DNA from 3 places in the Streptomyces sp. NPDC028635 genome. Region 3 is predicted to be linked to each of the others. Evidence: riboswitches for the same ligand, from Rfam matches in the RefSeq annotation. Region 3 holds a riboswitch; each other region holds the start of a gene.
The links. A riboswitch is a leader RNA that binds a small molecule or an ion and turns the genes downstream of it on or off. The one in region 3 is predicted to bind thiamine pyrophosphate.
Positions count from the first base shown of each region.

Region 1: another riboswitch for thiamine pyrophosphate. It lies ahead of thiO (glycine oxidase ThiO); the one in region 3 lies ahead of AB0E88_RS11225 (thiamine ABC transporter substrate-binding protein).
Region 2: another riboswitch for thiamine pyrophosphate. It lies ahead of thiC (phosphomethylpyrimidine synthase ThiC); the one in region 3 lies ahead of AB0E88_RS11225 (thiamine ABC transporter substrate-binding protein).

Region 1 is NZ_JBEZWX010000020.1:58,345-65,530, forward strand. It holds gene pknB (Stk1 family PASTA domain-containing Ser/Thr kinase) at 1-1,659, opposite strand, end outside; gene AB0E88_RS21710 (thiazole synthase) at 1,800-2,594, opposite strand; gene thiS (sulfur carrier protein ThiS) at 2,598-2,798, opposite strand; gene thiO (glycine oxidase ThiO) at 2,795-3,985, opposite strand; TPP riboswitch at 3,983-4,096, opposite strand; gene AB0E88_RS21725 (hypothetical protein) at 4,149-4,520, shown strand; gene AB0E88_RS21730 (FAD-dependent oxidoreductase) at 4,553-5,785, shown strand; gene AB0E88_RS21735 (Rv2175c family DNA-binding protein) at 5,896-6,261, shown strand; gene thiE (thiamine phosphate synthase) at 7,070-7,186, shown strand, end outside.
Region 2 is NZ_JBEZWX010000012.1:163,702-170,887, forward strand. It holds gene AB0E88_RS16165 (IclR family transcriptional regulator C-terminal domain-containing protein) at 319-1,044, shown strand; gene AB0E88_RS16170 (SsgA family sporulation/cell division regulator) at 1,145-1,591, shown strand; gene AB0E88_RS16175 (YibE/F family protein) at 1,823-3,391, opposite strand; TPP riboswitch at 3,463-3,640, shown strand; gene thiC (phosphomethylpyrimidine synthase ThiC) at 3,633-5,417, shown strand; gene AB0E88_RS16185 (hypothetical protein) at 5,580-6,449, opposite strand; gene AB0E88_RS16190 (metallophosphoesterase) at 6,667-7,186, opposite strand, start outside.
Region 3 is NZ_JBEZWX010000008.1:46,946-54,131, forward strand. It holds gene AB0E88_RS11220 (iron ABC transporter permease) at 1-608, opposite strand, end outside; gene AB0E88_RS11225 (thiamine ABC transporter substrate-binding protein) at 653-1,741, opposite strand; TPP riboswitch at 1,816-1,924, opposite strand; gene rlmN (23S rRNA (adenine(2503)-C(2))-methyltransferase RlmN) at 1,949-3,055, opposite strand; gene AB0E88_RS11235 (hypothetical protein) at 3,149-3,328, opposite strand; gene AB0E88_RS11240 (SRPBCC family protein) at 3,363-3,812, opposite strand; gene AB0E88_RS11245 (phosphatidate cytidylyltransferase) at 3,978-5,165, opposite strand; gene frr (ribosome recycling factor) at 5,165-5,722, opposite strand; gene pyrH (UMP kinase) at 5,867-6,625, opposite strand; gene tsf (translation elongation factor Ts) at 6,823-7,186, opposite strand, start outside.

The DNA.
Region 1 (7,186 bases), on a different contig from region 3:
GGCGTCGAGCTCCGAGTTCACCCGCTCCGGGGCGACCTTCACCTTCAGGCCGGCCTCCTCCAGCTGGGACCGGGCGTCGGCGAGGCCCGAGCCGGTGACGTCCGGGATGTCGACGGGGCTGCCCTTGCTGACCGTGAGCGCCACCGCCGAGCCCGCGCGGCGCTCCGTGCCCGCCTCGGGATCGGTGCCGATCACCGAGCCGCGCGTCACGTCGTCGCTGAACTCCCGGTTGATCATGCCCGGCTCCAGTCCGCTGTCCTTCAGCACGGAGCGGGCCTTGTCCAGCTTGTAGCCCTCCAGATCGGGCACCTTCACGGTCTCCGGGCCCTTGGACACGGTCAGCCGCACCGCGTCGTGGTCACGGATGCGGGCTCCCGGCTCCGGGTCGGTGCTGATGACCTTGCCCCGCGCGACCGTGTCGCTGTAGGCGTAGGTGACCTTGCCGGACTCCAGACCGGCCCGCTCCAGCCGCTGCTTGGCCTGCGCCTCGGACTGCGCCAGCAGCGGCGGCACCTTGGTGAACTGCCCCGAGTTGATGTACCAGACGCCCGAGCCGACACCGAACACCAGCAGCACGGCGGCGACCAGGGTGATCAGCCGCCGCCGGGAGCGCGAAGGCCCCGGGCGCGGAGGCACCGGCGGCGGGCTCTGCAAGCGGCTGGTGCGGTTCAGCACGGCCGCGCCGCCCTCGGCGTCCACGTCGACCGGCAACGGGCGGGGCACGGTCAGCGCGCGCGGGATCACGCTCGTGCGGTCGTCGGCGTTGTCGTGCTCCGCGGACAGCGCCTGCGGCGGCACCGCGTCCAGCTGCTGCTCGCTCAGCCCGGCCCGCGCCTCGCGCGCGTGCGCCAGCAGCGCCACCGCGTCGTGCGGGCGCGCCTCGGGCGAGCGGGCGGTCGCTGCCGCGACGAGTTCGTCCAGGGGGTGCGCCAGCCCCGGCACCAGGGTGGAAGGCGCCGGGACGTCCTCGTGCAGATGCTTGTAGAGCACGGCGGCCGGGGAGTCGCCGTCGTGCGGCTTGCCGCCGGTCAGCATCTCGTAGAGCACGACACCGCACGCGTACACGTCCACGCGCGGGTCGGCCGTGCCGTGCTCGATCTGCTCCGGCGCCAGATAGGAGACGGTCCCCAGCACCTCGCCGGTCGTGCTGGTGACGGTGTCCACCGAGCGCACCAGCCCGAAGTCGGCGACCTTGACCCGGCCGTCGTCCCCTATCAGGACGTTCTCCGGCTTCATGTCGCGGTGCACGAACCCGGCCCGGTGCGCGGAGCCGAGCGCGGCCAGCACCGGCTCCAGGATGTCCAGCGCGGCCCGCGGCTGCAGCGCGCCGCGCTCACGCAGCACGTCCCGCAGGGTGCAGCCGGCGATGTACTCCATCGCCAGATACACGTACCGGCCGTCCGCGCCTTGGTCGAAGACCTGGACCACGTTGGGGTGGGCCAGCCTGGCGACGGACTTCGCCTCCCGGATGAACCGCTCGACGAACGAGGCGTCGGCCGCGAGCGCCGGGTGCATCACCTTCAGCGCGAGCACGCGGTCCAGACGGGTGTCCAGGGCCCGGTAGACCGTGGCCATCCCGCCGGCCGCGATCCGCGCGTCGACGCGATACCGGCCGTCGAGCACCTGCCCGACGAGGGGGTCCGAGAGGGTCGTATCCACGCAGGCGAGTCTACGAGCCATGACCGACACCCCAGCCGTTTCACCCAGCCGGCGGGGTGACTGCAGCCGACCTGTGACGTGTCGCGCGCACCGGCATCACGCATGTCAGGCGCACCGCCACCCCCGAAGGGCCACCGGTCTCAGAAGGCCGGGCGCTCCGGGTCCAGCCGGGCGACGCCCTCCCTGGGCGAGGACGCCTCGGCGAAGTGCCGCTTGGGAATGCGTCCCGCCCGAAAGGCCAGCCGGCCCGCCTCCACCGCGTGGCGCATGGCCTCCGCCATCACCACCGGCTCCTGCGCCCGCGTCACCGCCGAGGCGAGCATCACACCCGCGCACCCCAGCTCCATCGCCAGCGCCACGTCCGACGCCGTGCCCGCGCCCGCGTCCAGGATCACCGGCACGCGCGCGTGCTCGACGATCAGCTGGAAGTTGTGCGGGTTGCGGATGCCGAGCCCGGAACCGATGGGCGAGCCCAGCGGCATGATCGCCGCACAGCCGACGTCCTGGAGCTTCCGCGCGAGCACCGGGTCGTCGTTGGTGTACGGCAGCACCGTGAACCCGTCGTCGACCAGCGTCTCCGCCGCGTCCAGCAGCTCGATCGGGTCCGGGAGCAGCGTGCGTTCGTCGGCGATGACCTCCAGCTTCACCAGGTCCGTGCCCAGCGCCTCGCGCGCGAGGCGGGCCGTGAGCACCGCCTCCCCGGCGGTGAAGCAGCCGGCGGTGTTCGGCAGCACCCGGATGCCGAGGCGGTCCAGCACCGACAGCACCGAGCCGTGCACGCCGGGGTCGACCCGGCGCATCGCGACGGTCGTCAGCTCGGTGCCGGAGGCGACCAGCGCCCGCTCCAGCACGTCCAGGCTCGGCGCGCCGCCGGTGCCCATGATCAGACGGGACGAGAACGGCGTACCGCCGAGGACGAAGGGGTCGTCAGCCATGGTTCAGCCTCCCTGGACGGCGGTGAGGACCTCGACGCGGTCGCCCTCGGCGAGGGCCGTGGTGGACCACTGCGTGCGCGGGACGACGGTCTCGTTGAGGGCGGCGGCCACCCCGGAGGGGGCCGCGGTGAGGGACGTCACGACGGCGTCGAGAGCCGTGCCGGGATCGACGCGGCGGGGCTCACCGTTGACGGAGATGTTCATGCGGGCTGCTCCGTGAGGGTGCGGGCGGGCTGCCGCGCGGCCGCGGCGGGGGCGAAACGCTTAGGGGTGAAGGGGCGGGCCTCGTCCGGCAGCTCACCGGTGACGAGGGCGTGGGCCAGCACGTCCCCGGTGACCGGGGTGAGCAGGACGCCGTTGCGGTGGTGCCCGGTGGCCAGCAGCAGCCCCTCCAGCGCGGTGGGGCCGAGCAGCGGCGCGTTGTCGGGGGAGCCGGGGCGCAACCCGGCCCGGGTCTCCGTGAGCGGCAGCTCGGTGATGCCGGGCACCAGCTCGTGGGCGTCGCGCAGCAGCTCGTAGACGCCGCCCGCGGTGACCGTGGTGTCCCAGCCCATCTCCTCGCTGGTCGCGCCCACGACCAGCTCGCCGTTCTCGCGCGGCACCAGATACAGCGCGCCGCCGCGCACCACCGCGCGCACGGTCCGGCTCAGGAACGGCGTCCGGTGGTCCGGCATGGTCAGCCGCAGGACCTGGCCCTTCACCGGCCGCACCGGCGGCAGTACGTCCTCCGGTACGCCCGCGAGGCGACCGCTCAGGCTGCCGGCGGCGAGCACGACCTGTCCCGCGCCCAGCTCCTCGCCCCCTCGGGTGACGACGCCCGCGGCGCGCTCACGGGAGACGACGAGCCGCTCGGCCCAGTCGCGCCGGAACACCACTCCGGCCCGCTCGCAGGCGGTGACCAGCGCGGCCGCCAGCCGCCGCGGGTCCACCTGGTGGTCGCCGTCGACCCGCAGCCCGCCGCGCACACCCGGCGCGAGCATCGGCTCCAGACGCCGGCACTCCCGGCCGGACAGCCACTCCGAGGCGAGGCCCGACTGCCGTTGCAGGGCGTGCAGTTCCTTCAGGTGGGCGCGGTCGTCGGCGTCCAGGGCGACGGCGAGCGTGCCGCTGCGGCGGTAGCCGAGGCCGTGGCCGCTCGCCTCGGTGAGTTCGGCCGCGAAGTCCGGATAGCGGCGCGCCGAGGCCAGGTTGAGGGCGAGCAGGGTCTGCTCGCCGTGGTGCAGTTCGGTGACGGCGGCCAGCATCCCGGCCGCCACCTGCGCGGCTCCGCCGCCGGGCTCGGGTTCCACGACCGTGGTGGCGAACCCCCGCTGCGCGGCCCGCCAGGCCGTGACCAGCCCGATGATCCCGCCCCCGATGACGAGGACGTCTGACGTACGCGTAGGCGACATGGGCGTCCAGCCCCTCCCTTCGCCGGCATGACCCGGATCAGGTTCGTACGGTCGGAGGCCGTCCCAGCCTCCCTCTCAGCCCGGTGCGTCCGGGCTCCCGCGAGTGCTTTACGGTGGCCACCCTAGCCCGTGCCGCTGTGTGTCTGTAAGGGAGCCTTCCGTCATGCCCCGGTCCCTCGACGGTCTCGTCCTCGCCCCGGTCGCCGACCAGGCACCAGGTCAGGTGGGCACGCGCACCCGCTTCACCTACCACGAGCGCGGCGGCGAGATCTGGGCGGAGTACGCCGGCGGCGACGTGGTGCGCGGGCACCTCGTGGGCACCCGGCAGGGGGACCGGCTGGACTTCCGGTACGTGCAGCTCAAGCAGGACGGGACGACCTCCGGCGGGCACTGCGTGTCCACGGTCGTCGAGCTGCCGGACGGGCGGGTGCGGCTGGAGGAGACCTGGGAGTGGGAGTCCCAGGAGGGCAGCGGCACCAGCGTGGTGGAGGAGCTGCACGCGCGTGTGGAGCAGGTCACGGCGCAGGACCGCTGACTGACGGTCTGTCAGGTGTCTATGGTGATCAGGTGAGCGAGCAGACGCAGCAACGGGGCACGTCATCGGCGGCGCGGCGGGTGGTCGTCGTGGGCGCGGGCATGGCCGGGGTGCAGACCGCGGTGGCCCTGCGCGAACGGGGTTTCACCGGCACCGTCACGCTCATCGGCGCCGAACCCCACCAGCCCTACGACCGTCCGCCGCTGTCCAAGGCCGTCCTGCTCGGCACGGCCGAGGGCTCCGCCTTCGACGTGGACTTCGAGGCGCTGGGCATCGAGCTGCGCCTCGGCTGCGAGGTGCTGGGCCTGCGCCCCGCCGACCATGAACTGGACACCGGGGCCGGACCCGTCCCGTACGACGTCCTCGTGCTCGCCACCGGCGCCGAACCGATCACCCTGCCCGGCGCCGAGGGCGTCCCCGGGGTGCACCTGCTGCGCACCCTGGACGACGCAGAGCGGCTGCGCCCGGTGCTGGCCGCCCAGCACGACATCGTGGTCGTCGGCGCGGGCTGGATCGGCGCCGAGTTCGCCACGGCCGCGCGTGAGGCGGGCTGCGCGGTCACCGTCGTGGAGGCCGCCGACCGCCCGCTCGCCGGGGCACTGCCCGCCGAGGTCGCCGCGCCGATGACCCGGTGGTACGCCGACGCCGGCGCCGAGCTGCGCACGGGCGCGCGCGTGGCGGGCGTCGAGCCGGGCGTGGTGGTCCTCGACGACGGCACCCGGCTGCCCGCCGGCGCGGTCGTCGTCGGCATCGGCGCACGGCCGGCCACCGGGTGGCTGGCGGGCTCCGGCGTCGCGCTGGGCCCGCGCGGCGAGGTGGTGGCCGACGCGCGTCTGCGCACCTCGGTGCCGGACGTGTACGCGGTCGGCGACTGCGCCTCCTTCCCCTCCGCCCGCTACGGCGAACGTCTGCTCGTCCACCACTGGGACAACGCCCTCCAGGGCCCGCGCACCGTCGCCGCGAACATCGTGGGCGACACGCCCGCGGAGTACGACCCCGTGCCGTACTTCTGGTCCGAGCAGTTCGGCCGCTTCGTCCAGTACGCCGGCCACCACACCTCGGCCGACCGCACCGTGTGGCGCGGTGACGAGTACGGACCGGCCTGGACGGTGTGCTGGCTGCGCGAGAGCCGGCTGGTCGCCCTGCTGGCGGTGGGCCGCCCGCGTGACCTGGCCCAGGGGCGGCGGCTGATCGAGGCGGGCACGGCGATGGATCCGGAGCTGCTGGCGGACCCGGCGAGGCCGCTGAAGGCGGCCACGGCCTGAGCCGTCCGGGGGTGTCGTCAGGGGTGTGCCGGGTGTGTCGTCCCAGGTCGACCGGCCCGGGTGGACCGCCCTGACTTCCGACTGTCAGTGGCAGATGGCAGGCTTGTCCCGTGACCGAGATTGACGCAAAGATCGATGCTCTCGTCCCCGCCTGGCTCACCCTTCCCGACATCGCCGAGATGCTCGGCGTCGAGGTGACGCGTGTCCGGCAGCTGGTCAAGGAGGGCCAGCTCATCGCCGTACGCCGCGGTGAGAACCGCGCGCTGCACGTCCCCGCCCCCTTCATCGACGGGGACAAGGTCGTCAAGGGCCTGACGGGCACCCTGACGCTCCTGCGGGACGACGGGTTCACGGACGAGGAGATGCTGGAGTGGCTCTTCACGCCGGACCCGAGCCTGCCCGGTACGCCCGCACAGGCGCTCAGCGAGAATCGCGGCACGGAGGTGAAGCGCCGCGCCCAGGCGCTCGCCGTCTGACGCACCCACACTGAACACCGTCGACACACGGGCCGCGGCCCGGGGGGCCACGGCCGGGGCCACGTGCGGCCTCGGCCACGACCTCCCGGACCGCGGCGCTCTCCGTCCCGGTGCCGTTCGCCGGGGCAACCGTGCCCTCGGCGCTTGATGCCCTCGTGCCCGCCGGGCCGGTGGGCAGCGGCCCGCGAGGCGAGACACGCCTCAGGGCGGAGGCCACGCTCGCTCGGCGCGACGTGCTGCTCGGGCTGAACTGCGGCCGGGCCTGAAGACCGGCCGGTCCTGCATTTCGGCCCGGACCTCACGTCCGGCCGGCCTGAAGTCCGGCCGGGGCGTGCACTCCGGCCGAGGCGTGCACTCCGGCCGGGCCTCAAGACTGGCCGCGGCCCGAAGGTCGGCCGGATCTGAAGGGCGGGCCTGAAGCCTGGCCGGGTTCGACGTCCGGCCTCGTCGGAAAGCCGGACGGGCGGAAGAACGTGCCCCGCCGGAAGCCGGACCGGCCCGAAGAAGCTGCCCCGCCGGAAGCCCGACCGGCGGGAGAACGGGCCCCGCCGCAAGCCCGACCGGCCGAAGAAGCTGCCCCGCCGGGAAGCCGGGGCCTACGGAAAAGCCGGGCCCGTGCGCGTGGTGGCGCAACGGTTGCGAGCCGGGGGGCCGACCGGCCGGCCGGGCCCGGGCTCCCCTGTCGTGGTGTGCGCGGGATACGTTCCTGGGGTGCGTCCGTGGGCCGGGTCCGCGGAGCGCGCCGCCGCCGCCCGCACGCCGCGGCCCGTACGATCCGGACACCTCACCCACCCCGGGGGGACCACGTATGACCACCGCCGCCACTCCTCGCGCCCAGCTCGCCGACGCCCGGCTGTACCTGTGCACCGACGCCCGCAGGCGCCAGGGCGACCTGCCCGAGTTCCTCGACGCGGTCTTCGCCGGC
Region 2 (7,186 bases), on a different contig from region 3:
TGATCACCAAGGGGAATCGCCGGTTCCCTCGGGGGAGGGAAGTTTTCCGGACAGCCATTCTGTCCACGGCGGCGGACGGTTAGAGTCCGGAATCCGACGCGGGGCCGATCCCCCGCGCAGGGCGGACACCCCCGCACCCGTGTTCCGGCACGGGCTCCCCTCGCGCTTCGGGAGTGACCCTTGGCCACGGTTGACACCACACCCGCAGAGCCGCACGCACCCCCCACGCGGACCTGCTCGCCCGCACCCCCGCTGCAGCGGCCGGCCCCCACGGCACCCACCGAACAGCCCCCTGCGGCGACGACTCTCATCAGCTCCGTGCAGCGCGCGATGCGTCTGCTGGAAGCCGTCGCCGAACACCCCTACGGCGCCCCCGCCAAACAGCTGGCCCGGGAGACCGGTCTGGCCCTGCCCACCGCCTACCACCTGCTGCGCACCCTGGTGCACGAGGGCTATCTCCGCCGCGAGAAGGGCCTGTTCTTCCTTGGTGCGTCGGCCGAACGGCTGGGCAGCGGCGGAGCGGAGCAGAAACGTCGCAGCACGATCGTGGACACCCTCGCGCAATGGCGCGATTCCATCGGTGTGCCCGTGTATTACGCGATGTACCGCGAGGGCGAGATCGAGGTCATGTGCGTCTCGGACACGCCCGGCAACCCGGCGGTCGAGGAGTGGGCCGACTTCCGAGAGACGGGACACGCACACGCCATTGGACAGTGCCTGCTCTCCCAGCTGGACGACGGCGCCCGCCGCGACCACCTGGCCCGCTACCCGGCGCAGCCCATCACGCCTTACACGGTGTGTGACAACCACGCGCTGCTGCGACGGCTGGAGCAGATGCGGCGCATGGAGCCGGTGATCGAGCGGCAGGAGTACGCCCTGGGGACGGTGTGCGCCGCGGTGCCGATCACGGTGGGCACCACGGCCGCCACGATGGCGATCTCGCTGCCCGTGCACCAGGCCGACCGGCTGCTGCCCGCGGCGCGGAAACTCCAGGACGAGATCGGGCGCCTGCTGGGCTCGCTGGCCCTGTCTATCAGTATCTGAAAACTCACTCCTTGTGATCTCGTGTGCACGTTCAGCAAGATACCTCCAGTGTCAAGGGGTTCATTCCCGGCCAGTCGACGGCAAGTGACGGGGTAGGCGAATGCGCGAGTCCGTGCAGGCAGTGCAGGCAGAGGTCATGATGAGCTTTCTCGTCTCCGAGGAGCTCTCGTTCCGCATCCCGGTGGAACTGCGGTACGAGACCTGTGATCCCTATGCCGTACGGCTGACTTTCCACCTTCCCGGGGACGCGCCGGTGACCTGGGCGTTCGGGCGTGAGCTGCTGCTCGACGGGGTGGGGCGGCCGTGCGGAGAGGGCGATGTCCGGATCGCACCGGTCGAGGAGGACACGTTGGGCGAGGTGCTGATCCGGCTCCAGGTCGGCGGCGACCAGGCGCTGTTCCGTTCGTCGGCCCCGCCGATCGTGGCGTTCCTGGACCGCACCGACAAGCTGGTGCCACTCGGCCAGGAGGGTGCGCTCGCCGACTTCGACGCCCATCTGGAGGAGGCGCTCGACCGTATCCTCGCCGAGGAGCAGAGCGCGGGCTGACACGTCGCGTCACCACGGTGGCGTAACGGTTCACCGCTGTGGGACGGGGATTTGCAGGAACGGTTCTGCAGGGCGGTGACACGGTGACCGTCGCGCTGGTGACGCCGTCGGCCGTCGGGTACGGCGGCGCCGTCGACGGGGCGGCTACGGGCGCGACGGTACGGTCGCGCGGCCGGCGGTACGGCTACGCCGTCGCCCGGCATCTCAGCGCTCGCGCCGGCACCCGGCGTTTCAGCGCTTGCGCCGGCGCCCCCGGCCGCCGCGGCCTGCGGGCACCGGGATCGAGCCGGTACCGGTGCCGGTCCCACCGGCGGCGCTCTGGCCGGCCGCTGTCGGCCCCTGACGGTCGGCGGCCACCACCAGAGCCGCGAGCGCCGTGGTGACCGGCACCGAGGCGACCAGGCCGATCGATCCCACCAGCGTGCGCACGATCTCCTCCGCGACCAGTTCGCTGTTGGCGACCGTGCCCACGCTGCTCTGCGCGATGGAGAAGAGCAGCAGCAGGGGCAACGCGGCACCGGCGTAGGCGAGGACGAGGGTGTTGACGACGGACGCGATGTGGTCGCGGCCGATCCGGATCCCGGCCCGGTACAGCCCGCGCCGGCCCATCGACGGGTTGGCCTCGTGCAGCTCCCAGACGGCGGAGGTCTGGGTGACCGTCACGTCGTCGAGCACGCCGAGGGATCCGATGATGACGCCGGCGAGCAGCAGACCGCTCATGTCGATGGACGGGTACAGGCCATGGATCAGGCCGGTGCTGTCGTCCGTGTTGCCCGTCAGCGCGGCCCAGCCGATGAACAGCGAACCGAGGACGCCGATCAGCAGCAGGGAGACCAGTGTGCCCAGCACCGCCACGGACGTCCGGGCCGACAGCCCGTGGCACAGATACAGGGCGATGAGCATGATCGCGCTGGAGCCCACGACGGCGACGACCAACGGGTTCTCGCCCTGCAGTACCGCCGGCAGGATGAAGAAGTTCAGCACCAGGAAGCTGATGGCCAGCGCGACGAGTGCCATCACCCCGCGCATCCGTCCCACGACGATGACGGCGAGCGCGAAGATGCCGGCCAGCAGGGCCATCGGGAAGCGCCGGTCGGCGTCCGTGACGGAGTACTGAAGGTCCTTCGGTGCCGAGGGCTCGTAGGCGACCACCACCTTCTCGCCCTGGTGCAGCTGCCGTGTCTGGTCGGGCTGCACGATCTCGGTGAACGTCCGGCCCTTGTCGTTGCCGGAGTCGACGCGGACGGTGGCCTTCTTGCAGGCGCCGTCGGCCTGTTGCCGGGTCGGGGACCCCTGCGCGGTGGACGTGTCGCCGGTCGGCGTACCACCGGAGGCGTTGACGGACTTGCAGCTCACCTCGACCACCTGGGTGACCGTGGCCTGCTGGGTCTGCCGGTCGAAGCCCACACCGGAGCGCTGGTGGGAGGGGGCACCGCCCGGCCACAGCACGCCGAGGCCGACGACCACCGCCACGGCGAACGGGATGAGGATCGCCGCGATGACCTTGCGCAGATGCCGGGAGACGGGAGCGGCGGGCCCGTGACTGTGCGAGTGCCCGTGCCCGCCGCCCGCGGAATGCGCGGCACCGTGTCCGCTTCCCGCGGCGTGCCCGGCACCGTGTCCGTGCCCGCCACCGGACGCGTGCCGATGCCCGTGCCCGGCGCCCGGGGCGTACCCGTGCCCGGCTGCCGGCGTGTGCCCGTGCTCCGGCCCGTCCTCGGCGCCCTGGCCGTGGCCGGTCGGGCCCTGGCCGTGCGGCGGCTCGGGCGGCGGATACGGGGGCTGGTGTGTGGTGGTCACCGCCCGATCATCGCAAGAACGGCAGGGGCCCCCTGTTCATCGCGCCTGAATTGACGCTAGCGTGGAGGCACCTTTGCACACGCGGGAGCTCGGAGCACCGGGCTGAGAGGGCGCTGACCTCCGTCTTCGCGATGTTTCACGTGGAACATGTGGCGTTCCACACGAAATGTCGGCAGACGGTGACCGCTGCGTCGACCGCCGAACCTGTTACCGGGTAATGCCGGCGTAGGGAGTAGGTCTCATGACCAACAAGGACGTACGCACGCCTGCCTCCGTTCAGAGCGAGTCGGCTCAGGAGGCCGGGAAGTCCATCGGCTGGCACAAGGCATACGTCGAGGGTTCGCGCCCCGACCTGCGGGTGCCGGTCCGTCAGGTGCACCTCACCAACGGGAAGGCGGTCACGCTCTACGACACGTCCGGCCCGTATACCGATCCGCTTGTCGACACCGACGTCCGCAGGGGCCTGTCGCCCCTGCGGGAGAACTGGATCATCGCCCGCGGCGACACCGAGGAGTACGCGGGCCGCCCCGTCCGCCCGGAGGACGACGGGATCAAGCACACCTCGCCGCGCGGCGGCCTGCGCAATCTCGACGCGGTCTTCCCCGGGCGGCCGCGCCAGCCCCGCCGCGGCCGCGACGGCCAGGCGGTCACGCAGCTCGCGTACGCCCGCCGGGGCGAGATCACGCCCGAGATGGAGTTCGTGGCCCTTCGGGAGAACGTCTCGCCCGAGGTGGTCCGCGAGGAGATCGCGGCGGGCCGAGCCGTGCTGCCGGCCAACGTCAACCACCCGGAGATCGAGCCGATGATCATCGGCAAGCGGTTCCTGGTGAAGGTCAACGCCAACATCGGCAACTCCGCAGTGACTTCTTCCATCGAGGAGGAGGTCGAGAAGATGACCTGGGCGACCCGCTGGGGCGCCGACACGGTCATGGACCTGTCCACGGGACGCAACATCCACACCACCCGCGAGTGGGTGCTGCGCAACTCCCCCGTCCCCATCGGCACGGTGCCGCTCTACCAGGCGCTGGAGAAGGTCGACGGCAGGGCCGAGGAACTGACCTGGGAGATCTACAAGGACACGGTCATCGAGCAGGCCGAGCAGGGCGTGGACTACATGACGGTCCACGCGGGCGTGCGTCTGGCGTACGTGCCGCTCACCGCCAACCGCAAGACGGGCATCGTCTCGCGCGGTGGTTCGATCATGGCCGCGTGGTGCCTGGCGCACCACAAGGAATCGTTCCTGTACGAGAACTTCGAGGAGCTCTGCGAGATCCTCGCCGCGTACGACGTGACGTACTCCCTCGGTGACGGTCTCCGGCCCGGCTCCATCGCGGACGCCAACGACGAGGCGCAGTTCGCGGAGCTCCGCACGCTCGGGGAACTCAACACGATCGCCAAGCGTTTCCACGTACAGACCATGATCGAGGGCCCGGGACACGTCCCGATGCACAAGATCAAGGAGAACATCGACCTTCAGCAGGAGATCTGCGATGAAGCTCCGTTCTATACGCTCGGCCCGCTGACCACCGACGTCGCGCCGGCGTACGACCACATCACCTCCGGCATCGGCGCCGCGATGATCGCCTGGTGGGGCACGGCGATGCTCTGCTACGTCACGCCCAAGGAGCACCTGGGCCTGCCCAACCGGGACGACGTCAAGACCGGTGTCATCACCTACAAGATCGCCGCCCACGCGGCCGATCTGGCCAAGGGGCACCCGGGCGCGCAGGAGTGGGACGACGCGCTGTCCGACGCCCGGTTCGAGTTCCGGTGGGAGGACCAGTTCAACCTCGCGCTGGACCCGGACACGGCGCGGGAGTTCCACGACGAGACCCTGCCGGCGGAACCCGCCAAGACGGCCCACTTCTGCTCGATGTGCGGGCCGAAGTTCTGCTCGATGAAGATCTCGCAGGACATCCGCCGTGAGCACGGCGGCAGCAAGGCCGAGATCGAGGCCGGGATGGCGGAGAAGTCGCGGGAATTCGCGGCGGCGGGCAACCGCGTGTATCTGCCGATCGCGGACTGAGTCGCACCGCCCGGACCGCCCGGACCGCCCGGACCGCTTCGACAGGTCCGGGCGGCCCGGGGTGACGCGGACTGTCCCGTGGGGGCCCGGCGTTGGACGGCTCGCGGCGGACGTCCGATGCCCCCGCGTGCGCTCGTCCTCTCCGGGGCGTGCGCCGGCGCTTCACTCCGGCTGGTGCTCCGGGCCACCGAAGTCGGGGCTGCTGAAGTCGGGGCTCGTGAAACTCGGGCGCGGGCCTGCGGCGGGGCCGTCGTCGGGGCTGGTGAATCCCGGCCGGTCGTAGCCCAGGCGCGGGATGCGGCTGGACGGCACCGACGGGGACACGGGGTGCGCCGGGCTCGTACCGGGCTCGGCCAGGGCGTCGCGCAGGAACGGCACGATGCCGCGTTCCAGCAGGGCTTCGTGCCAGGCGTCACGAGCCTGGGTCAGCTCCTGCGGAGGTTCACCGTGGGCGCCGGACTCGAGCGAGGGGCGGTTGCGCAGGGCCGTGAGCAGCAGCCCCACGGTGGCGACGAGGATCGTGGCCGCCGTCAGGGCGCCGAAGACCCATCCGGCGGTGAGCATGGTCCGGGCGAAGGCCGGCTCGGGGTCGAGCATCTTCAGGATGTAACCCACCAGCAGGAATATCGCGGCGGCGGTGCCGGAGAGGACGGGGGCGAGGACGGCGACCACGGCGACGGCGCCCGCGCCCGTGCTCTCGGCCATCTCGCCCACGGTGGCGGCGAGTCCCATCGGGGCGCCGGCGGGGTCGGCGGACGCGGACGTGCGCTCGGCCGTCAGGGCGGCGGCCGGGGCCGGCTGACGCAGCTCCTCGCGCACCTTGACGTAGTGCTGGTACTCGGTGGCGGCGGAGGCGGTGATGAGGGAGGTGGCGCTGAGCGCCATGGCGCGCAGCTGTTCGAGGGTGAGACGTCGGCCGGCGGCGGACAGTTCGGGACGGTGGGCTGCGGAGCGCAGCGCCTCATCGAGGATCCGTTCGTAGTCCTGACGGTCCTCGCTCAGCAGGTGCTGCGGAACGCTGTTCATGTGCATCCCCCGATGCTCCGTAGGGCTTGGGGCTCGCATGGCGACGAGCCGTCGGGCAGAAACGGAGGGGAGCCTGCTACGGATAAGCCGATGGTAGAGCGGCGACGGCTCGCGGTGACAGGGGGTTTCCACAAATTGCCGACGCGCCCGGTGTGTTGAGCGGATCCGGGCCGTCCGCCGGGCGGCGGGGGAGATTGCGCCGCGGGGCGGCGCGCGGGAACGCTCAGCCGCCCAACGGGAGCTCCTGGACCAGCAGTTTTCCTGCCATCGTCACACCGCCGTCCATCGCGATGGCGAGCCCGTCGGCGTAGACGTGCGGGCCCTCGACGAGCGGGCCGGCGCTGTCCTCGCCGTCCTCGGAGCCGACCTCGCCCAGCAGATACGGAATCGGGCTGTGGCCGTGAACGATGCGGGTGCCGCCGTACGTATCGAGCAGCGAGCGCACGGCGTCGGCGCCGCCCTCGTCACGGAAGGAGAAGCGCTTGGTGAACTTGCGGAACAGATCCCAGCACTCGTCGGCGTCGTTGCGGGTCAGCGTCTCGCGGACGGTGTCGTTGACGGCCTCGATCGAGTCGCCGTAGTCGAGGTAGGCGGTGGTGTCGGAGTGCACGAGCAGATAGCCGTCGACCTCCTCCACCGCGTCCAGACGCGCCATCCACTGCAGGTGGTGGTCCTGCAGGCGGTCCATGTCGGTCTTCTGGCCGCCGTTGAGCAGCCAGGCCGCTTGGAAGGTGGCGGTGCCC
Region 3 (7,186 bases):
AGGATCTGGACGATGCCGAAGGAGGTGAAGCAGAACAGGAACACCATCAGCCCGGCCGCCGCGACCGCCGGCGCCAGCGCGGGCAGGGTGACCGTGCGCCAGGCGGTGAAGCGGGACGCGCCCAGCATCCGCGCCGCGTCCTCCTGGCGCGGGTCGAGCTGGGCCCACAGACCGCCGACGGTGCGCACGACGACGGCGTAGTTGAAGAAGACGTGGGCGAGCAGGATCGCCCACACCGTGGTGTCCAGCCGTACGCCCCACAGCTGGTCGAGCAGCCCGCCGCGGCCGACCAGCGCCAGGAAGGCCGTGCCGACGACGACGGTCGGCAGCACGAACGGCACCGTCACCACCGCCCGCAGCAGCCGCTTGCCGGGGAAGTCGAAGCGGGCGAAGACATACGCGCCGGGCAGGGCGAGCAGCAGGGTGAGCCCGGCGGAGACCAGCGCCTGCCAGGTGGTGAACCACAGCACGTGCCGGATGTCGGACTGGCCGAGCACATCGGTGAGCCGTCCGAACTGCCAGACGCCGTCCACCTTCAGGCCGCGGGCGACGATCGCCGCCACGGGGTAGGCGAAGAACACGGCGAAGAACGCGACGGGCAGGGCCATCAGGCCGAGCCGCGCCGCGCTCCCCGCGCGGTGCGTGCGGCGGGCTACTTCAGTACGAGCGAGGTCCACTGCTTGACCCACTGGTCGCGGTGGTCGGCGATCTTGCCGGGGGCGAGGGTCTCGGGGTCCTTGGCGGCGGGGCCGTACTGGGTGAACTCGGCGGGCACCTCGGCGCCGTCGACGACCGGGTAGACGAACATGTTCAGCGGCATGTCCTGCTGGAACTCCTTGGAGACCAGGAAGTCGATCAGCGCCTTGCCGCCCTTGGTGTTCTTCGCGTTGCTGAGCAGCCCGGCGAACTCGATCTGCCGGAAGCAGGTGCCGGTGGCGACACCGGTGGGCGCGGTCTTCGGCTGCGGCTTGGCGAAGACGACCTCGGCGGGCGGGGAGGAGGCGTAGGAGACGACCAGCGGCCGGTCGCCGTGGGCCTTCCTGCCGCCGGCCGAGCCGGAGAACTCCTGGTCGTAGGCCTGCTCCCAGCCGTCGACCACCTTCACGCCGTTGGCCTTCAGCTTCTTCCAGTAGCCCTGCCAGCCGTCGTCGCCGTACTTGGCGGCGGTGCCGAGCAGGAAGCCGAGGCCGGGCGAGGAGGTCGCGGCGTTCTCGGTGACCAGCAGGTTCTTGTACTCCGGCTTGATCAGGTCGTCGAAGGAGGCCGGCGGGGTCAGCTTGTGGTCGGCGAAGTACTTCTTGTCGTAGTTGACGCAGATGTCGCCGTGGTCGATCGGCGTGACCCGGTGCTTGCCCTGGTCCAGCTGGTACTGGGCGCCGATGGTGCCGAGCCCCTTGGCCTGGTACGGCTGGAAGAGGCCGTTGTCCAGGGCGCGGGAGAGCAGGGTGTTGTCGACGCCGAAGAAGACGTCGCCCTGCGGGTTGTCCTTGGTGAGGATGGCCTTGTTGACGGCCTGCCCGGCGTCGCCGTCGGGCAGGACGCGGACCTTGTACCCGGACTGCTTCTCGAAGTCCGCGAGGACGTTCTTGGACACGGCCCATGAGTCGTGGCTGACGAGCGTGACCGTCTTGGACTCGGCGGACGTCTTCTCGCTCCCGCCCGACGACCCGCACGCGGACAGCGTGACGAGGCCGACGCCGACCACCAGGACCGTGGCCTTCTTGGTGATGCTCACTGACATTCCTCCTGGAGTGACCAGGAAGAGACGCGGCCCTGCCCGGGACGCCTCACGGTGTCCCGGGCAGGGCGCAACAGCTCGAGTGATGACCGATCTCCCTACCCAGAATGACCTGGGCGAGGTTCGGAGGGTCTGCGGCCCTGTCCGCCGCACTCTCAGCGCTGTGGCGCTCCCCTGTCGGAATATGTAGATGTACTGACGCCAGTCAGATTACCGCTCGGTGGCGGCGAGCTGACCACACGCCCCGTCGATCTCCTGCCCACGGGTGTCCCGGATGGTCACCGGTACACCATGAGCGGCGATCGCCTCGACGAACGCCTTCTCGTCCTCGGGCCGCGAGGCGGTCCACTTGGACCCCGGGGTCGGGTTGAGCGGGATGAGATTGACGTGCACGGGCTTGCCCTTGAGCAGCCGCCCGAGCCGGTCGCCCCGCCACGCCTGATCGTTGATGTCCCGGATGAGGGCGTACTCGATGGACAGCCGGCGCCCGCTCTTCTCGACGTACTCGAACCCGGCGTCGAGCACCTCGCGCACCTTCCACCGCGTGTTCACGGGGACGAGGGTGTCGCGCAGCTCGTCGTCCGGGGCGTGCAGCGAAATCGCGAGCCGGCACTTGAAGCCCTCGTCGGCGAACCGGTGGATGGCGGGCACGAGCCCGACCGTCGACACGGTGATGCCGCGCTGGGACAGACCGAGACCGTCCGGCGCGGGGTCCGTGAGCGCGCGGATCGCTCCGACCACCCGCTTGTAGTTGGCGAGCGGCTCACCCATGCCCATGAAGACGATGTTGGACAGCCGGGACGCACCGCCGGGGATCTCCCCGTCCCTGAGCGCCCGCATGCCCTCGACGATCTGGTGCACGATCTCGGCGGTGGACAGGTTCCGGTCGAGACCGGCCTGCCCCGTCGCACAGAACGGGCAGTTCATGCCACAGCCCGCCTGCGAGCTGATGCACATGGTGACCCGGTCCGGGTACCGCATCAGCACCGACTCGACGAGCGTCCCGTCGAACAGCCGCCACAGCGTCTTGCGCGTCTCCCCCTCGTCGGTCGACAGATGCCGTACGACGGTCATCAGCTCGGGAAACAGCGCCTCCCGCAGCTTGTCACGCGCACCGGAGGGGATGTCGGTCCACTGCTCCGGGTCGTGCGCGTACCGCGCGAAGTAGTGCTGCGACAGCTGCTTGGCGCGAAACGGCTTCTCCCCGATCTCGGCCACGACCGCCTTGCGCTCGGCGGGCGAGAGATCGGCAAGATGCCGCGGCGGCGACTTCGCTCCGCGCGGCGCGACAAAAGTAAGTTCTCCGGGCTTGGGCATGGTGCTACCAGTGTCGCAGATCGACTCGGGTGGCCCGCTCGGCCGGTGCGGCGCCCTTGCGGTGCGCGGCGGTACGTGCGACGGCCGGGCCCGTCAGTTGAGGAGCGCGCCGATGAACACCGCGACAGTGGAGCCGTAGGACTTCCAGCGGTGCGAGCGGCGGCAGTAGCGGCGGGGCTTGCGGCGCACCGCCTGGTCGATCAGCGTCTTGCACCACTTGCACGGCAGGTCACCGTGGCAGGTGCCGTCGTCCGCGAGTCTCGCCCTCCCCATGATCGCGACTCCAGCCGCCGCCGAGCGGCGGGGTCTACGCGGCCGTGTGCTCCAGGTGCTGCTTGAGCAGCTGCTCGTTGCGCGGGAACTCCTTGCGCACCTGCGGGCGGACGACCAGCGGGATGAGGACCTTGCCGAGGCCGTGGCCCTCGAAGTCGAGGTCCATGGTCAGCCGGGTGCGCCGGCCCTCGTCGACAGGCGTGACCTCACCGCGGAAGGTGCCGCGTACCGTCCCGTCGATGCCGTGCACGCTCCACGAGCGCCCCGGCTCGTACTCGGTGCACTGCATCGTCATGGGAACGTCGCGGCGGCCGAGGTGACGGGTGACCCGGACCCGGGAGCCCACTCCGAACGGGCCGTCGTCGAGCTGCTCGGCTGACACCGCGCTCTCCTGCCAGTCCGGCAGGTGGGCGGGGTCGGTGACGAACGTCCACACCTCGTCGGGGCGGCAGTTGAGAACGATCTCATCGTGGAAACCGGACATGGTGGCCCCCTTTCCAGGGCGAGCCGGTCGGGGCTTACACCCGAAATCGTCCCACCGCACCCGCCCACCGGCCATCCGGCCATCGGGGGGCGGGCGGGGCCTCCACGACGACGAGCCCCGCCCTCCCTGACAGGAGGACGGGGCTTTGAAGGCCGTGCGCGCCGGTCAGCCGGCGCCGACGAACAGCACCAGCAGCAGCCACACCACCGGAGCCGTCGGCAGCAGCGAGTCCAGGCGGTCCATGATGCCCCCGTGCCCGGGGAGCAGCGTGCCCATGTCCTTGATGCCCAGGTCCCGCTTGATCATCGACTCGCCGAGGTCGCCCAGCGTCGCGCTGGCCGCGACCGCGAGACCCAGCAGCAGCCCCTGCCACCAGGTGCCGTCGTCGATCAGGAACTGCAGGCACAGCGCACCGGCGACCATCGCGAACGTCACGGCGCCGAGCAGGCCCTCGCGGGTCTTGCCGGGGCTGATCCGCGGGGCGAGCTTGTGCTTGCCGAAGCGCCATCCGACGGCGTACGCGCCGGTGTCGCTGACCACCGTGAGGAGCAGGAACGTCAGCACGCGCCAGGGGCCGTCGTCGGCGGTGAGCATCATCGCCACGAACGTCGCCAGGAACGGCACGTAGAAGGCCGCGAAGACGCCGGCCGTGACGTCCTTGAGGTAGCCCTCCGGCGGCTCGGTCATCCGCCAGACCAGCACCGCGAGCGCCGTGAGCGCCATGGCGACCCACGCGCCCTCGGCGCCGCGCACATACCCGGCGACAACCATGGCGGCGCCGCCGATCGCGAGCGGCACCAAGGGCGCGCGGATCTCCTTGCGCTCCTGGAGCCTGCTGGTCAGCTCCCACAGGCCGACGACGACGGCGACGGCGATCACGCCGACGAAGACGGCCTTGACGATGAACAGCGAGGCGATGATGACCGCACCGAGCCCGACCCCGACCCCTATGGCGGAGCTCAGGTCGCGACCCGCGCTCTTCTTCTGCGGGGCGGGCGCCGGCTGCGGGGCGTCGGGCATGGGCTCCGGATTCTGCTCGCGGAAGGTGTCGGTACGGACGCGGTGGTCGCGGAGGTCGTCGTCCCGGGCGCTCTCGGCGCGGACGCTTGCACCGCGCGCGTTCTCGTCGCGGAACAAGGGGCCGCTCAGCCGAGCGGCCCCCCGGTCGTCATCCTGGTCTCCGCCATGTGCGGGTCCGTCGGGCACGATGGGCATGGGGCGAGTCTGCTGCGCTTCCTGCGCATCGTACGCGGGACCCGCCGGGCCGGTGCCCGGGACGGGCGCCTGGTCGGCGGGTCCCCAGTACCCGGCCTGCCCGGCGTGGGGCGGTGCCCCCCAGGAAGAGTCGTTCATCAGACCTCGAGCAGTTCCGCTTCCTTGTGCTTGAGAAGCTCGTCCACCTGGGCGACGTACTTCGACGTCAGGTCGTCGAGTTCCTTCTCCGCACGGCGGCCCTCGTCCTCGCCGACCTCGCCGTCCTTGATCAGCTTGTCGATGGCGTCCTTGGCCTTGCGGCGCACGGAGCGGATGGAGACCTTGGCGTCCTCGCCCTTGCCGCGGGCGACCTTGATGTACTCGCGGCGGCGCTCCTCGGTCAGCTCGGGGAACACCACACGGATGATGTTGCCGTCGTTGCTCGGGTTGACGCCGAGGTCGGAGTCGCGGATCGCCTGCTCGATGTTGCGCAGCGCGGTCTTGTCGAACGGGGTCACGACGGCCATGCGCGGCTCCGGCACGGAGAACGAGGCCAGCTGGTTGATCGGCGTCGGCGCGCCGTAGTAGTCGGCCACGATCTTGTTGAACATCGCCGGGTGCGCACGGCCGGTGCGGATCGCGGCGAAGTCCTCCTTGGCGACCACGACGGCCTTCTCCATCTTCTCCTCGGCCTCGAGGAGGGTCTCTTCGATCACCACTTGCTCCTGCGTGTCTTGAGTAGGCCCGGCTGCGGTTCCTGGCTGTGGTCGGCGGCCGGCTGCGTCGCGTCTTCTTCCTGCACGGTTCCCGACCTGCAGGACATTGTCCATCCCCCGGTCAGGGTCGGGGTGAATCCCCGGTCAGTCCCGGCTGCCCTGTTCACCCACGAGCGTGCCGATCTTCTCACCCTTGACGGCGCGGGCGATATTGCCCTCCTTCAGGAGCTCGAAGACCACGATCGGGAGCTTGTTGTCGCGGCAGAGCGTGATGGCCGTGGCATCGGCGACCTTCAGGTCGCGGGTGATGACCTCGCCGTAGCCGAGCGAGTCGAACTTCACGGCGTCCGGGTTGGCCTTCGGGTCGGAGTCGTAGACCCCGTCCACACCGTTCTTGCCCATGAGCAGTGCCTCGGCGTCGATCTCCAGGGCGCGCTGGGCGGCGGTGGTGTCGGTGGAGAAGTACGGCATGCCCATACCGGCGCCGAAGATCACCACACGGCCCTTCTCCAGGTGCCGCACGGCGCGCAGCGGGATGTACGGCTCCGCGACCTGGCCCATGGTGATGGCGGTCTGGACGCGGGAGACGATGCCCTCCTTCTCCAGGAAGTCCTGGAGGGCGAGGCAGTTCATCACGGTGCCGAGCATGCCCATGTAGTCCGAGCGGGCACGGTCCATGCCGCGCTGCTGGAGCTCGGCCCCGCGGAAGAAGTTGCCGCCGCCGATGACGACCGCGACCTGCGCGCCGTCACGCACGACGGCGGCGATCTCGCGGGCGATCGCGTGCACCACGTCCGGGTCGACGCCCAGCCCACCGCCGCCGGAGAAGGCCTCTCCGGACAGCTTCAGCAGAAACCGGCCGCGTACTTTGCCGTCATCGCTCTTGTCGGGCTTGGTGGTCATGGGGATCCCGCCTCTTTCAACGTGGTGCACATGCGAAGAAGGCCATTGCCGGCGGGGCGTGGTTCACATCCCATGCGGCAATGGCCTCCTCGTCAGATCTGCTGCCGTCCGTCACGCGCGCGTGTGACGCCGTGCGCGGACGGCAGGGACGACTGATGTCGACCCTATCGGGGTCGAGCGTCGATCGCCGTACGGACTCAGATGCCGACCTTGATGCGCGCGAAGCGCTTCAGGGTGACACCGGCCTCCTGCAGAACCTTCTCGACGCTCTTCTTGTTGTCCAGCGCGTACGGCTGGCCGAGGAGCGTGGCGTCCTTGAAGAAGCCGTTGAGGCGACCCTCGACGATCTTGGCGATCGCGGCCTCGGGCTTGCCCTCGGCGCGGGTGGTCTCCTCGGCGATGCGGCGCTCGGACTCGACGACCTCGGCCGGGACGTCGTCCTTGGCGAGGTACTTCGGGGCGAAGGCGGCGATGTGCTGCGCGACACCCTTGGCGATCTCGGCGTTCGGCTTGTCCAGCTCGACGAGGACACCGATCTGCGGGGGCAGGTCGGGCATCGTG